2 regions of the Azospira sp. genome follow, and region 1 is predicted to be linked to the other one. Evidence: predicted binding sites of a transcription regulator. Region 1 holds the regulator's gene; the other holds the start of a gene.
What was found. Region 1 encodes sigma-54, which starts transcription at its own class of promoters, with help from an activator protein. Its sites were predicted from a motif close to TGGCACGCTTNCTGCTNA; they were not measured.
Positions count from the first base shown of each region.

Region 2: the regulator sigma-54 is predicted to act here: its motif matches at 2,785-2,802, upstream of adh (aldehyde dehydrogenase).

Region 1 covers NZ_JAOTRW010000006.1:226,279-233,745, reverse strand. Annotated here, with positions in the region: gene OEL49_RS10860 (serine/threonine-protein kinase) at 1-294, opposite strand, end outside; gene OEL49_RS10855 (hypothetical protein) at 328-1,143, opposite strand; gene OEL49_RS10850 (hypothetical protein) at 1,160-1,831, opposite strand; gene OEL49_RS10845 (PsiF family protein) at 1,956-2,270, opposite strand; gene hprK (HPr(Ser) kinase/phosphatase) at 2,316-3,251, opposite strand; gene ptsN (PTS IIA-like nitrogen regulatory protein PtsN) at 3,220-3,705, opposite strand; gene hpf (ribosome hibernation-promoting factor, HPF/YfiA family) at 3,861-4,181, opposite strand; gene OEL49_RS10825 (RNA polymerase factor sigma-54) at 4,196-5,674, opposite strand; gene lptB (LPS export ABC transporter ATP-binding protein) at 5,741-6,487, opposite strand; gene recX (recombination regulator RecX) at 6,553-7,008, opposite strand; gene recA (recombinase RecA) at 7,005-7,467, opposite strand, start outside.
Region 2 covers NZ_JAOTRW010000004.1:333,752-341,218, reverse strand. Annotated here, with positions in the region: gene OEL49_RS07515 (ABC transporter ATP-binding protein) at 1-516, shown strand, start outside; gene OEL49_RS07510 (sigma-54-dependent Fis family transcriptional regulator) at 624-2,564, opposite strand; gene adh (aldehyde dehydrogenase) at 2,865-4,385, shown strand; gene OEL49_RS07500 (protein adenylyltransferase SelO) at 4,488-5,999, shown strand; gene OEL49_RS07495 (hypothetical protein) at 6,287-6,883, opposite strand; gene OEL49_RS07490 (ABC transporter permease) at 6,963-7,467, shown strand, end outside.

The DNA of each region.
Region 1 (7,467 bases):
GTCCTTCAGCTCCCGCCCTTCCACATACTCCATGGCGATGAAGGCGGTGCCCCCGTCCTCGCCATACTCGTAGATGGCGACGATGTTGGGATGGTTGAGCCGCCCGGCGGCCTGGGCCTCGCGCTGGAAACGGCTCAGCAGCTCCTGGGCCTCGTCCTTCTCCAGCTGGTCCCGGCGCACGGTCTTGAGGGCCACCCGCCGGGCAATGCCCGGGTCGAAGCCCTCATAGACCACCCCCATGGCCCCCCGCCCCAACTCTCGGCGGACCTCGTACTTGCCCAGTCTGGGCGGCATAGCCTCGGCCATAGCGGCTCTCCCGGCGGCAGGTTATTTGTACTTGCTGTCGATTTCCCAGACGTTCTTCTGCACCAGGCGCTGCACCATGCTGTCCAGGGTGAGGCCGCCGGAGGCGCCGGAGGAAACGCCCATCACCGACGAGCCCTTGGCTCCCAGTTCCATTTTCTCTTCGGTATAGCCGGTGGCCACCTGTTCGGTGGTGTTGGCGTCGATGATCTTGTAGCGCATGCCGATGATCCACACCCCGGTGTTTTCCTGGGTCTGCACCGAACCGACCACCGTCTCGCCGACGGCCCCGGCCTGGGCCCCGCCCATGGAGCCGGAGAAGGCGCCGAAGACGCCCAGCAGCTTGCCCACGGCACGGCCGTCGAAGCCCTGCTGGGCCTGGGCCACCTGCTCGGCCTTGAGGATGTCGAACTTGACCACGTACTTGGTGGTCTTGAACTTGCCCTTCTGCAGCAGCTTGCGGGCGGCACTGGGGTCGCCCATGGTGTAGGCCAGGGTGAACTCGTTGAGCAGGGGGCCCATGTCGGAACGTTCGAGGATCTTGAAGTTGGCCTTGCCCAGTTCCAGTTCGGCGTAGTCGGCGATGTTGTTGGGGCCGTACTTCTGGGTGAAGGAGGCGTTGTTGGACTTCACTTCGCCCGGGATGACCACCAGGGCCGGGCCCTTCTTCGCCGCATTGGCGTACTCCACCGGCTTGTACATGGCCTTGTCGGCCATTTCGTTGGCCTGCTTGGAGGTGTCGCTGCCGGCGGTGGGCGACGGGCTGTCGAAAACCGGCTGGGCATGGGCCGAACCGGCGCAGGCCAGGGCCAGGGCAATGGGGGCGATGTACTGACGCATGGAAGACTCCGTAGGTTTATTTTTTTGGTTTGCCGGCAGCCCGGCAGTAATCGTTGTAGAGCTTGGCCACGACCTCCTCGGCCTGCTCATGGACCAGCTCCAGGGCCATGCCGGCGGTGTCGCTGCCGGAATAGGACTCGGCCTTGGCCGTGGCGGTGGAAATGGTGCGGCCGTCCGCCGCCGCCAGGGTGAAATGCATGGTCACATAGACCTCGGGCAGGCGCACCACCGGGTTGTAGGCGGTGCGGGTGGAAACCCCGCCCTTGAGGACGAAGGCGGCGCCCAGCTTGCTGGAAGCGGCCAGGGCCGCGTCCGGGTCGTTGCGGAAATAGGCTTCCATCTCGGCCTGGGCGATGCGGGCCCGCTGCTCCTCGGCGGTGTAGGTCTTCAGGCCCAGGGCCTTCAGCTTCTGGTTGATCACGGCGGCATGGCGGCCGTATTTGCTGCCCTGCAGCTGGTAGCCGTCGGCCGTCTGGTCGGCCAGGGCCACCAGGATGCCCTGGTTGCGCAATGCAGCCTTGCAGGGAACGGCCAGATGCTGGGCGATGCGGCCGCGGCGGCCCTCCTCCTCGGCAGCACCCTGCTTCTCGTCCTCGGCAAAACTGAAGGCCCGGGCGCCGCCGGCTGCCGCCAGCAGCAGGCCACAGCAGAGCAGGCGGGAAGCGGCACGCAGGGGGGCAGGCTTCATCTCGGGACTCCAGGAAAAGTCCCCGGCATCAACGCCGGGGCAGGTGGAATGGGGCAGGCCATTCTGTCAAAAAAAATGCCAGCCTTCAATCGGCTGGCATTTTTGCGGGAAGTCCGCCCCTGGCTTACTTGGCAGCCTGGCTGTCGGCTTCGCACTTCTTGATGAAGGAGGCCTTGGCGGCACCGGCCAGCTTCTTCTCCGCGGCCTTGGACTGGCACTCCGCATTGGCGGCGGGAGCGTCGGCGGTCTTGCCGGAGAGGCAGGTCTTCATGAAGCCCTTGCGCTCGTCGCCCTTGAGGCCCTTCTCGCCGGCTTCCTTGTTGCAGTTCTTCATGCGCTCCTGCTGGGGCGTCGGCGCTTTGGCCGCGTCGGCGGCGCCGGCAACGGGAGCCAGGCCGATACAGGCCAGGGAACACAGGGCAAGCAGCATCTTTTTCATGGTGTCTCCGTCAGTGGTCAGGCAGGGCTTACCACTATGCGTTCGTCAAATATCGTCGTCAAGCAGCAGCTTCTGCTGCCGGGTGATGAATTCCTGCATGTTGTCGATGCCGCGCAGCTGCAGGATGCTGTTGCGCACCGCCGCCTCCAGCAGCACCGCCAGGTTGCGCCCGGCAGCCACCGGAATGACCACCTTGCGCACGGCCACGCCGAGGATCTCCTGGGTCTGGGCATCCAGGGGCAGGCGCGGCGCATCCACCCCGGCCACCGGCTTCTGCAGGTGCACGATCAGCTTGAGCTTCATTTTCCGCCGGGAGGCGGTCTCGCCGAAGATGGTGCGGATATTGAGCAGGCCCAGGCCCCGCACTTCGAGGAAGTCCCGCAGCATGCCAGGGCAACGGCCCTCGATGGTGGCGGGGGCGATGCGGGCCAGTTCCACCACGTCGTCGGCGACCAGGCCGTGGCCCCGGGAAATCAGTTCCAGGGCCAGTTCGGACTTGCCGACGCCGGAATCGCCGGTGATGAGGACGCCCATGCCCAGCACGTCCATGAAGACGCCATGCACCGACACCGTGTCCGCCAGGCGGCGGGAAAGGTAGATGCGCAGCAGGTCGATCACGGCCGAGCAGGGTTTGGCGGTGGTGAACAGGGGCGTGCCGGTGCTCTCGCAGCCCTCCAGCACGGCCGGCAGCACTTCCAGTCCCTCGGCGACGATGACGGCGGGGGGCTGGGCGGCGAAGATTTCGTTCATCTGCGCCTTGAGGCGCTCAGGATTGACCCGGCTCAGCCACTGGTACTCGGCGGCGCCGATGACCTGCAGGCGTTCCGGGTGGATCAGGTTGAGGTGGCCGACCACGTCGGCGCCGTAGTTGCCCCGCTCCCGGATCTCGATGGAGCGTTCGGCGCCCTGGGCCGCGACCCAGGTCAGGGACAGCTTGTCCTGGTGGTCCTCAAACAGCTGGCTGATGGAGATTTGCCGCATGGTTCCCCCAGTCGGTGAACAGGCGGTGGGCGTCGTCGGTGTTGTCGCAGGCGCCCAGGGCCTCGCGGAAGGCCCGGTCGGAGAAACGCTGGGCCAGCTCGGAAAGAATCTGCAGATGCTGCTCGGTGGCCTGTTCCGGCACCAGCAGCACGAACATCAGGCCGACAGGCTTGCCGTCGGGGGAATCGAAAGGCACCGGGGCGGACAGGCGCATGAAGGCGCCGGCGGCTTCCTTGAGCCCCTTGATGCGGCCGTGGGGAATGGCAACCCCCTGGCCCAGGCCGGTGGAACCGAGTTTTTCCCGGGCGAAGAGGCTGTCGAAAACCGTGGCCCGGGCGATGCCCAGGTTGTTCTCGAACAGCAGTCCGGCCTGCTCGAATGCCCGCTTCTTGCTGCTGGCTTCGAGGTCCAGCAGGATGTGGGCGGGAGGGAGGAGTTTGGCGATCAGATCCATGGGGCGGGAACCTTCCCCGAACAGCGGGATGGCGGCGGCAGGGCCGGTTGGAGACTGGGATTCAGGCAGGATACCTGGCGAAAAGTGGCGGGATCATAACGGAAAACGACCCCGCCGCCTATGCCTTTCGTCCCAGTCCCGGAGAGGGAATCAGATCACTCTTCGATGTGATTCTTGATGGTGTCGCGGTGGTGATCCTGGGCCTTCTGCTTGTACTTCTGCACCTGGCGGTCCAGCTTGTCGATCAGGGTGTCCACGGCGGCATACAGGTCGGCATCCTCGGCATCCACGTGGATGTCCTTGCCGGGCACGCGCACGGTGACTTCAGCCTTCTGCTTCAGCTTTTCCACGGTGAGGATGACGTTGACGTCGATGACGCTGTCGAAGTGACGCGTAACCCGCTCCAGCTTGGCAGTGACGTAGTCGCGGATCGCCGGGGTGACTTCCAGGTGATGTCCGGTGATGTGCAGGTTCATGGCTCGCTCCTTTTTTAGATGGACTTGCGTAGGTTGGCCGGCGAAATGTTGAGCGCTTCTCTGTATTTTGCAATGGTTCGACGCGCCACAACAATGCCTTGTTGGCCAAGAATTTCGGATATTTGACTGTCCGAAAGGGGTTTTCTGGGGTCTTCGGCCGCCACCAGCTGCTTGATCAGGGCCCGGATGGCGGTGGCCGAACAGGCGCCCCCCGTATCCGTGGCCACATGGCTGCCGAAGAAATACTTGAGTTCGAAAATGCCCCGGGGGGTGGCCATGTACTTCTGGGTCGTCACCCGGGAAACGGTGGATTCGTGCAGGCCCAGGGTTTCGGCGATTTCCCGCAGTACCAGGGGACGCATGGCCACCTCGCCGTGTTCGAAGAACTGGCGCTGGCGGTCCAGGATGGCCTGGGACACGCGCAGGATGGTGTCGAAACGCTGCTGCACGTTCTTGATCAGCCAGCGGGCCTCCTGCAGCTGGCCGGAGAGGCTGGAGCCGCGCTGCTTGGAGAGGATCTCGGCGTAGAGCCGGTTGATGCGCAGGCGCGGGTAGGCGTCCGGATTGATGCTGGCGGTCCACTGGTTGCGCACCTTCTTCACCACCACGTCCGGGGTGATGTAGCGGGCATCCAGGGGCGCGTACTGGGCGCCGGGCCGGGGGTTGAGGCTCTTCACCAGGTTGGTGACGGCGCGCAGGCGCTCGTCGTCGCAGCCCAGCAGCTTCTTCAGCTTGGTGAAGTCCCGGCCGGCCAGCAGTTCCAGGTGATGGCGCACCAGCTTCAGGGCCTGGTCCCGCACCTCGTCGGCCGGCAGGGCTTCCAGCTGCAGGGCCAGGCATTCGCCCGGAGTGCGGGCGCCGACACCGGTCGGGTCCAGGTGCTGCAGGTGGCGCAGGGCGATCTGCAGGTCGTCCAGGTCGATTTCCAGCTCTTCCGGCAGGGCTTCCTGCAGCTCCTCCAGGGGCTGGGTCAGGTAGCCGTCCTCGTCCAGAGCCTCGATCAGGAAGCTGACCAGCTGCCGGTCCCGCTCGGAGAGCTGCATCAGGCCCAGCTGCCAGTTGAGGTGGTCGCGCAGGGAGGTGTTGGCGGCCTGCACTTCCTGGAAGTCGGAATCCTCGTCCTCGTCGCGGGAGGCGGAAGGGTAGCTGCCTTCGGCAAACCAGTCCTCGCCTTCGCCCAGGCTGTCCCGGCTGTCGTCCCGGACTTCTTCGGGGCCGTGACTGTCGGCGCCTTCACCGGATTCGCCGCTATCGCCTTCCCGCGGGCCTTCGGCAGCAGCCTCGGCCGTACTGCCGGCGTATTCGCCTTCGCTCCCGCTGTAGGAGGGCTCGTAGTTCTCGTCCTCGCGCTCCAGCAGGGGGTTTTCCAGCAGATACTTCTCCAACTCCTGCTCCAGCTCGAGCGTCGACAGTTGCAGCAGCCGGATGGACTGCTGCAGCTGTGGCGTCAGGGCCAGGTGCTGCGAGAGTTTGAGTTGGAGGGTTGGTTTCATGGACCCGGGGCCGAAGGGGCCGGCGGCAATGAGCGGGTTGAGGGAAAGACTCGGAGACTGGGCTCGTCAGAGACGGAAGCTCTCGCCCAGATATACTTTTCGGACGTCTTCATTATAAACGATCTCATCCGGGCGGCCAGACGCCAGCACCCGGCCCTCATTGATGATGTAGGCCCGGTCGCAGATGCCCAGGGTCTCACGCACGTTGTGGTCGGTGATGAGCACGCCGATGCTGCGGTCCTTGAGGAAACGGATGATCTTCTGGATTTCCAGCACGGCGATGGGGTCCACGCCGGCGAAGGGCTCATCCAGCAGGATGAAACGGGGAGAGGTAGCCAGGGCCCGGGCGATTTCCACCCGGCGGCGCTCGCCACCGGACAGGGCGGCGGCATTGGAAGCGCGGATGTGGCCGATGTGCAGCTCTTCCAGCAGTTCCTCCAGGCGCAGGTCGATCTCGTGCTTGGGCAGCTTCTGCAGTTCCAGCACGGCGCGGATGTTCTCCTCCACGTTGAGCTTGCGGAAGACGGAAGCCTCCTGGGGCAGGTAGGAAATGCCCAGATGGGCCCGCTTGTGGATGGGGAAGTGGGTCACTTCCTGATTCTGCAGCTGGATGGAGCCGCCGTCGGAGGGCACCAGGCCGACGATCATGTAGAAACAGGTGGTCTTGCCGGCACCGTTGGGGCCCAGCAGGCCGACCACCTCACCGCTGCCCACCTCGAAGGACACGTCATGCACCACGGTGCGGGACTTGTAGCGCTTTTTCAGGTTGTTGGCGGAAAGCTTGGCGATGAGGTCGGGGTTCTGCTCGGACATGGGCTATCGGATTCTATGAATGCGGGGGCGTAAAGGCATTGTGCCAGAGGTGTCGCCCGGGGGTTCTACCAGTCGCTGCCGGACTCGTCGTCCCAGCCGCCCTGCAGCACCTGGCGGACGGTGGCGGCGGCAAAGCCGCGGCTGAGGAGGAAGCGGGTCTGTTTGGCCCGCTCGGCCAGATCGGCGGGCAGGGCGGCAAATTTCTTCTGCCACACTTGGCGCGCCCGTTCCAGCTCGCTGCCGCCCTGGGCCAGGGCCGCGGCGACGGTTTCCTCGGCCACGCCCTTCTGCCGTAGTTCCTGGGCCAGCCGGGCATCGCCGTAGCGGCGGGCGCGGATGGCGACCCTTTCACTGGCATAGCGGGCATCGGAAAGCTGGCGGCGGGCCGCCAGGTCGTCCAGCAGGGCCTCCAGCTCAGCCTCGGATTCTGCGTGGGGCGCCAGCTTGCGGGCCAGTTCGGCCCGGCTGTACTCCCGCCGCGCCAGCAGCCCCAGGGCCCGCTGGCGCAGGCTCGGGGTCATTCTCCGGCTGCGGCCGCCGGGGCGGGGTTGGCCACGCCCAGGGCTTCCCGGATCTTGCCTTCGATTTCCTGGGCAATGGCCGGGTTGGCCTTGAGGAATTCCCGGGAGTTGTCCTTGCCCTGGCCGATTTTCTCGCCCTTGTAGGAGTACCAGGCGCCGGACTTCTCGATCAGCTTGTTGGCCACCCCCAGTTCGATGATCTCGCCCTCGCGGGAGATGCCTTCGCCGTAGAGGATATCGAACAGGGCTTCGCGGAAGGGCGGGGAGACCTTGTTCTTCACCACCTTGACGCGGGTTTCGTTGCCGATCACCTCGTCACCCTTCTTGATGCCGCCGATACGGCGGATATCCAGGCGCACGGAGGCGTAGAACTTGAGCGCGTTGCCGCCGGTGGTGGTTTCCGGGGAACCGAACATCACCCCGATCTTCATGCGGATCTGGTTGATGAAGATGACCAGG
Region 2 (7,467 bases), on a different contig from region 1:
GACTCCGGCACCCTCAGCGTCGCCGGCCAGGACATCGCCGCCCTGGAAGAGGCCGAGCTGGCGGCCTGGCGGGCGGAAAACGTGGGCTTCATCTTCCAGTTCTACAACCTGATGCCGGTGCTGACCGCCCTGGAAAACGTGGAACTGCCCCTGCTGCTGAAAAACCTCGGCAAAGCCGAGCGGCGGGAGCGGGCCGAACTGGCCCTTTCCATGGTGGGCCTGGCGGACCGCATGGACCACACACCCAACGAGCTTTCCGGCGGCCAGCAGCAGCGGGTGGCCATCGCCCGGGCCCTCATCACCGACCCCACCCTGATCGTGGCCGACGAACCCACCGGCGACCTGGACCGGGAGTCAGCCGGCGACATCCTGCACCTCCTGCAGCGCCTCAACGACGAGCTGGGCAAAACCATCGTCATGGTCACCCACGACCAGCGGGCGGCGGAATCGGCCCACGCCATCATGCATCTGGAAAAGGGCGAACTCTCCGCCCGCCAGGAAATCCGTCCGCGCTGATCCCAGCACCGGGGCCTGCCCCGGGAGCCAATGAAAACGGGCCTGTCCGGCATGCCATGCCGCACAGGCCCGTCCTTATTGGGTGTCAGGCCGGCCGTCTTGGACGTTTACGAAACTTCCCCCGCGGCGCCGGCCTTCAGCTTGCGGTACAGGGTATTGCGGCTGATGCCCAGGCGCCGGGCCGCTTCCGACAGATTGCCCCGGGCCGCGGCCACGGCCCGCTGGATGGCCAGGCGGGAGACTTCCTGCAGCCGGTCCGGCGCCGGCTCCGCCATCGTCGCGGCGGCGTCGGCGGCAAGGGGGCGCTGCTGCAGTTCCTCCGCCAGGTCGTCCGGCAGGTGGGGCCAGTCGATGCATTCCTCGTCTGCCTCGAGCAGGGCGGTGGCGGTGCGCAGGGCGTTGGCCAGCTGGCGCAGGTTGCCCGGCCAGGCGTAGTCGGCGAAGGCCCTGGCCACCGCCGGAGTCAGGGCCAGGCTCCGCCCGGGGGCCATTTCCGCCAGCAGCCGCGCCACCAGGGCGGAAAAGTCGCTGCGCTCGCGCAGGGCCGGCAGGGTCAGGGTGAGACCGTTTAGGCGGTAATACAGGTCGGCGCGGAAGCGGCCCGCTTCCACCTCCTGGCGCAGGGGCCGGTGGGTGGCGCAGACCAGGGCGAAATCCACCGCCACCGGCCTGCCGCTGCCCAGGGGCGTCACCTGGCGTTCCTGCAGCACCCGCAGCAGACGGCTCTGCAGGTTGAGGGGCATGTCGCCGATCTCGTCCAGGAACAGGGTGCCGCCGTGGGCTTCGCGCAGGCGGCCGGGGCTGCCTTCCTTGCGGGCGCCGCTGAAGGCGCCGGGGGCGTAGCCGAAGAGTTCGGCCTCGATCAGGTTTTCCGGCAGGGCGGCGCAGTTCACCGCGACGAAGGGGCCTTTCCGGTGGGGGCTGCTGCGGTGGATGGCCTGGGCCAGCAGTTCCTTGCCGACCCCGGATTCGCCGTGGAGCAGGAGGGGAATGGGTTTGCCTGCCACCTTGCGGGCCTTGTCCAGAGCCGCTTTCAGCCGGGCATCGCCCGTATCCAGCGCGGCCAGGGCGTCCTGGGGCGGGGTGCTCGCCGCGGCAGTGCCGACGGGGATGGGCGCCTTGCCGGCGTGGATCTGCAGGAACAGCCTGCCGCCGCGCCGGGTGTTCACCAGCAGGGCCTGCTGGCCCTGGCGCCGGCCCCAGTCGAGCAGGTCCTCGCTGCGGCTGTCCAGCACCCGCTCCAGGGGCGTCGCCCCCAGGTCTGCCGGCTGCAGGCCGAGCATGGCCAGGGCGGCCCGGTTGGCGCCGACGATCCAGCCGTCTTCCGAGAGGGCCAGCACCCCTTCGGCCACGGTGCCGATGCCTTCGGCCCGGGGATGCAGGTGCAGGCGGATGTGGCGGCGGTGGCGGGAGAGCAGCAGCCGGTTTTCGATCATCTGGGCGGCGGTGCGCACCAGGCCCTGGGTGTGGGGGTGGTGGCTGCGGTGGTCGCCGGAGATGTCCAGGGCGCCGAGGAGCTTGCCGGACGGATCGAGGATGGGGGCGGCGGCGCAGGTGAGGAAGGTGTTGCGTTCGAGGAAGTGCTCGGCGCCGTGGATTTCCACCGCGGCGCCTTCGGCCAGGGCGGTGCCGATGGCGTTGGTGCCCCGGTGCTGCTCGTGCCAGGAGGCGCCGGGGGCCAGGGCCACCCGCTCGGCCTTGCCGAGGAAGTCCGGGTCCCCCAGGGCATGCACCAGCAGGCCCCGGTTGTCGGCCAGCACCACCATGCTGTGGGAGGCCTGGACCTGGGCGTAGAGGTATTCCATGACCGGCTCGGCGTGGGCGACGAATTCCTGGTGGCGCTCCAGGGCCTGGCGCAGGTGCTGTTCGGAGAGGCGCGGCGTTTCCGGGTTGCGCCCCACCGGCTCCAGGCCGGCGCCGCGGCTGCGGTGCCAGGAGCGCAGCAGGCGCTCGTCCACCAGGCCGGGGGGAAGCTCGCCCTGCTCGAGAAACAGGCGTCGGGCCTGGCGCAGCAAGGGAGCGCCAGCCCGCGGGTGCGGATGGTTCATCAATGTCTCCTTCGCTCCGGCCTCTGACGGGTCGGATGGTGTGGTCCGGCGAGTATAGCCCTCTGTTTCCCCGGTGCAATGCTTTCCCCGGAAGTGTCCGGCCGGGTGTGTCATTTTGGTACAGCTGTGCCGGGACGGGACGTGCCACGGGGCGGCGACCGCCGCCGGCGGCAGAGGGCGGTGCCATAGGAATCAATGGCTTGGGCTTGGGTGGCGGCGTTGGCACGGCCCTTGATAAGGAGAAGCCGGGCTCCCTTTATGGAGCCTTGTTCGATCCCCATAAAAACGGAAGGAGACACCATGCTTTACGCGACCCCCGGCAGCGCCGGCGCCAAACACCAGTACAAGGCCCGCTACGACAACTTCATCGGCGGCAAGTGGGTGGCCCCGGTCAAGGGCCAGTACTTCGACGTCATCACCCCCATCACCGGCAAGCCCTACACCCAGGCCGCCCAATCCGGCGCCGAGGACATCGAGCTGGCCCTGGACGCCGCCCACGCCGCCGCCGACAAGTGGGGCAAGACCTCCGCCACCGAACGCTCCAACATCCTGCTGAAGATCGCCGACCGCATCGAGGCCAACCTGGAAATGCTGGCCTACGTGGAGACGGTGGATAACGGCAAGGCCATCCGCGAAACCCTCAACGCCGACATTCCCCTGGCCGCCGACCACTTCCGCTACTTCGCCGGCTGTCTGCGTTCCCAGGAAGGCTCCATCAGCGAGATCGACGAGAACACCATCGCCTACCACTTCCACGAACCCCTCGGCGTGGTGGGCCAGATCATCCCGTGGAACTTCCCCATCCTGATGGCCGCCTGGAAGCTGGCCCCGGCCCTGGGCGCCGGCAACTGCGTGGTCTTGAAGCCCGCCGAATCCACCCCCATCAGCATCCTGGTGCTGGCCGAGCTGATCGCCGACCTGCTGCCCCCGGGCGTACTCAACATCGTCAACGGCTACGGCCGCGATGCCGGCATGGCCCTGGCTTCCAGCAAGCGCATCGCCAAGATCGCCTTCACCGGCTCCACCGCCACCGGCCGGGTCATCGCCCAGGCCGCCGCCAACAGCCTCATTCCCGCCACCCTGGAACTGGGCGGCAAGTCCCCCAACATCTTCTTCGCCGACGTGGCCGCCGCCGACGACGACTTCTTCGACAAGGCCATCGAAGGCCTGGTGCTGTTCGCCTTCAACCAGGGCGAAGTGTGCACCTGCCCCAGCCGGGCCCTGATCCACGAATCCATCTACGACCACTTCATGGAACGGGTGCTGGCCCGGGTCAAGGCCATCAAGCAGGGCAGTCCCCTGGACACCGACTCCATGATGGGCGCTCAGGCCTCCCAGATGCAGATGGACAAGATCATGTCCTACCTGGCCATCGGCAAGGAAGAGGGCGCCCAATGCCTGGTGGGCGGCGATCGGGCCCGCCTCGGCGGCGAACTGGCCGAGGGCTATTACATCCAGCCGACCCTGTTCAAGGGCCACAACAAGATGCGCATCTTCCAGGAGGAAATCTTCGGCCCGGTGCTGGCCGTGACCACCTTCAAGACCGAAGCCGAAGCCCTGGAAATCGCCAACGACACCCCCTACGGCCTTGGCGCCGGGGTGTGGAGCCGGGATGGCAACACCGCCTACCGCATGGGCCGCGGCATCAAGGCCGGCCGGGTGTGGACCAACTGCTACCACGCCTACCCGGCCCACGCCACCTTCGGCGGCTACAAGGAATCGGGCATTGGCCGCGAGACCCACAAGATGATGCTGGACCACTACCAGCAGACCAAGAACCTGCTGGTGAGCTACAGCCCCAAGGCGTTGGGCTTCTTCTAAAACGTCTCCTCCCTTGGCAGGGGCGCGGCCGGTGCGGGCTGCGCCCCTTTTTTTATGGTGCGGCCGGGCGAACTTTCCCGCCGGGCACCGTTCTACTCAGGCATGTCCGCCCCTACCGCCCCCGCCTTCACCTTCCCCTTCGATAACAGCTACGCCCGGGACCTGCCCGGCTTCGCCGTGCCCTGGCAGCCTGCCACCGTTCCGGCCCCCCGGCTGCTGCACTTCAACCCCGGCCTGGCCCGGGAACTGGGCCTGCCCCTGGCGGAGGCCACGCCGGATCAGCTGGCCGCCCTGTTCTCCGGCAACGCCCTGCCGGAGGGCGCCAGCCCCATCGCCCAGGCCTACGCCGGCCACCAGTTCGGCCAGTTCTCGCCCCAGCTGGGCGATGGCCGGGCCCTTTTGCTGGGGGAGGTGATCGACGGCCAGGGCCGGCGCCGCGACATCGCCTTCAAGGGCTCGGGTCGAACCCCCTTCTCCCGCAGCGGCGACGGCAAGGCCGCCGTGGGCCCCATGCTGCGGGAGGTGCTGACCGGCGAAGCCATGCACGCCCTGGGCATTCCCAGCACCCGGGCCTTGGCCGTGGTGGCCACCGGCGAGCCGGTGCGGCGGCAGCGTCCCCTGCCCGGCGCCGTCCTCACCCGGGTGGCGGACAGCCATCTGCGGGTCGGCACCTTCCAGTTCTTCGCCGCCCACGCCGGCCCGGCCCAGGTGCGGCAACTGGCCGACTACACCATCGCCCGCCATTACCCGGAACTGGTCGGGGCGGAGAATGGGTATCTGGAATTGCTGCGGGCCGTGGCCGAGCGCCAGGCCGCCCTGGTGGCCCGGTGGATGGCGGTGGGCTTCATCCACGGCGTCATGAACACGGACAACATGAGTCTCGCCGGCGAAACCATCGACTACGGCCCCTGCGCCTTCATGGAGGCCTACGACCCGGGGGCCGTGTTCAGCTCCATCGACCGCCAGGGTCGCTATGCCTACGGCCGGCAGCCGGAGATCGCCGCCTGGAACCTGGCCCGCTTCGCCGAGACTCTGTTGCCCCTCATCGATGCCGATATGGAACGGGCCGTGGCGCGGGCCACGGCCATCATCGAAGCCTTCCCCGCCCGCTACCAAGAGCATTGGCTGGCCGCTTTGAAAGCCAAGCTGGGCCTGCCCGATGGCGGGGCTGAGGCCGAGGCCCTGGGCGGCGACTGGCTGGCCCTGCTGCAGGCCCAGTCCGTGGATTTCACCCTGGCCTGGCGTTATCTGGGAGAAGCGGCCGAAGGCCGGGAGGAGCGGCTAAGAACGCTGTTCGCCGATGGCGCCGCCCTCGCCGCCTGGCTGCAACGCTGGCGCCGGCAGTGCACCGCCGCCGACGGGGAGGGGGACAACGCCCGCGTGGCCGGGGCCGCCCGGGCCGCCGCCATGGCCCGGCACAACCCCTGGCTCATTCCCCGCAACCACCAGGTGGAAGCAGCCCTCGATGCCGCCGAGCAGGGCGATCTCGCACCCTTCCACCATTTGCTCGGCGCCCTGGCCGAGCCCTACCGGGAACAGCCCCGCTACGCCGACCTAGCCGAACCGGCACCCCGGGAATTCATGCGGACGTTTCAGACGTTTTGCGGGACGTGATCCCTGGTTTTGGGTTGATGGCTTCTGGTGATGGCGATTCAACTTTTTCTGCCATCACGGTGGGGTCCCAATACTCCCGAATAGACAGCAAAGGCGGTTAAGCATCCCCCGAGCGCCAGGAGCACAGCAGCATCCCAATCCTGTGAGATTTTTCCATGCAGTAGAAATGACCACAGAAAGTCCCGAATATCCTTGCGTCGGACAAAGGAAAACAGCAATAGCGTTATGCCACCGATGGCGCTTAGTGCCCCGAGGTATTCGAGAAGAGCTTTTCTCATAGGAGATCCCTATTGCCCTGGTCGCCCTGGTGATTCTTGATGGCTTGGTCTGTGCGGTGACTGAAACACGATGCAGTAAGCAGCACGGAAGCAATATGCTGAGACTGCAGTCAGGAAAGATGCACCAATTGAGAAGGTGAAAAAGCTGCCGTTGAAGCGTCGAGCACCGAAACCTGCAACGAAGACCATACTGCCCATGAGAATTATGAAGATGGTTGCGGGCACCTCTGTGCCCTTCTTTCGAACGCCTTCAACAGAGCCTTCAACATCGGTGAGAAGAAGCGCGATGAATAAGAAAGGCATGGACATCAACATTAGCGAAGAATGAAGTCTTGGCAATATTTCATAAGACTCATGTAGTCGTGCTATCGAGGGAATGTATTGCCCAAAAGCCTCCCAAGCATAAACCCCAATATTGTTGAGATAGCCTGCAGAGAGCCCACCGGCAATCATCTGCCCATATAAGAACCACGCTAGGACAATCAGCCAGAATCGAATTTGTAGCTTTCGCATATGTTGTGTGGGATGACCAGGTTGCTCAAATAGTTGCCCATATTCTAAGAGCATGTAAGCGGTGGTTGTTGGTGAATGACGATCCAGTTGCATGCCTCCATGCATCGAGCCCTTCCCATAACCTGCCTGGAACTCCGCTCCGCCTATAATGCAACATCTCCCGGAGTTCCCTGTGCTCTTCATCCTCCTCAATCTCGTCCTCCGCAACGCCTTCCGGCACAAGCTGCGCACCTTGCTGACCCTGGTGGGGTTGATGGTGGCGGTGTTGTCTTTCGGGCTGTTGTCCACGGTGGTGGATGCCTGGTACGCCGGGGCGGAAGGGGCGTCCAACGCCCGGCTGGTGACGCGCAATTCCATTTCCCTGGTTTTCCCCCTGCCTCTGACCTACAAGCAGAAGATCCGGCAGATCGACGGGGTCAAGGCCATCACCACGGCCAACTGGTTCGGCGGCATCTACAAGGAGCCGAAGAACTTCTTTCCCCAGTTCGCGGTGGACCCCAACTATCTGGAGCTGTACCCGGAGTACCTGCTCAGCGACGACGAGCGCACCGCCTTCGCCCGGGACCGCAAGGGGGCCGTCGTCGGGCGCAAGCTGGCGGCCCAGTACGGCTTCAAGGTGGGGGATGTGGTGCAGTTGAAGGGCACCATCTTTCCCGGCACCTGGGAGTTCGTCATCC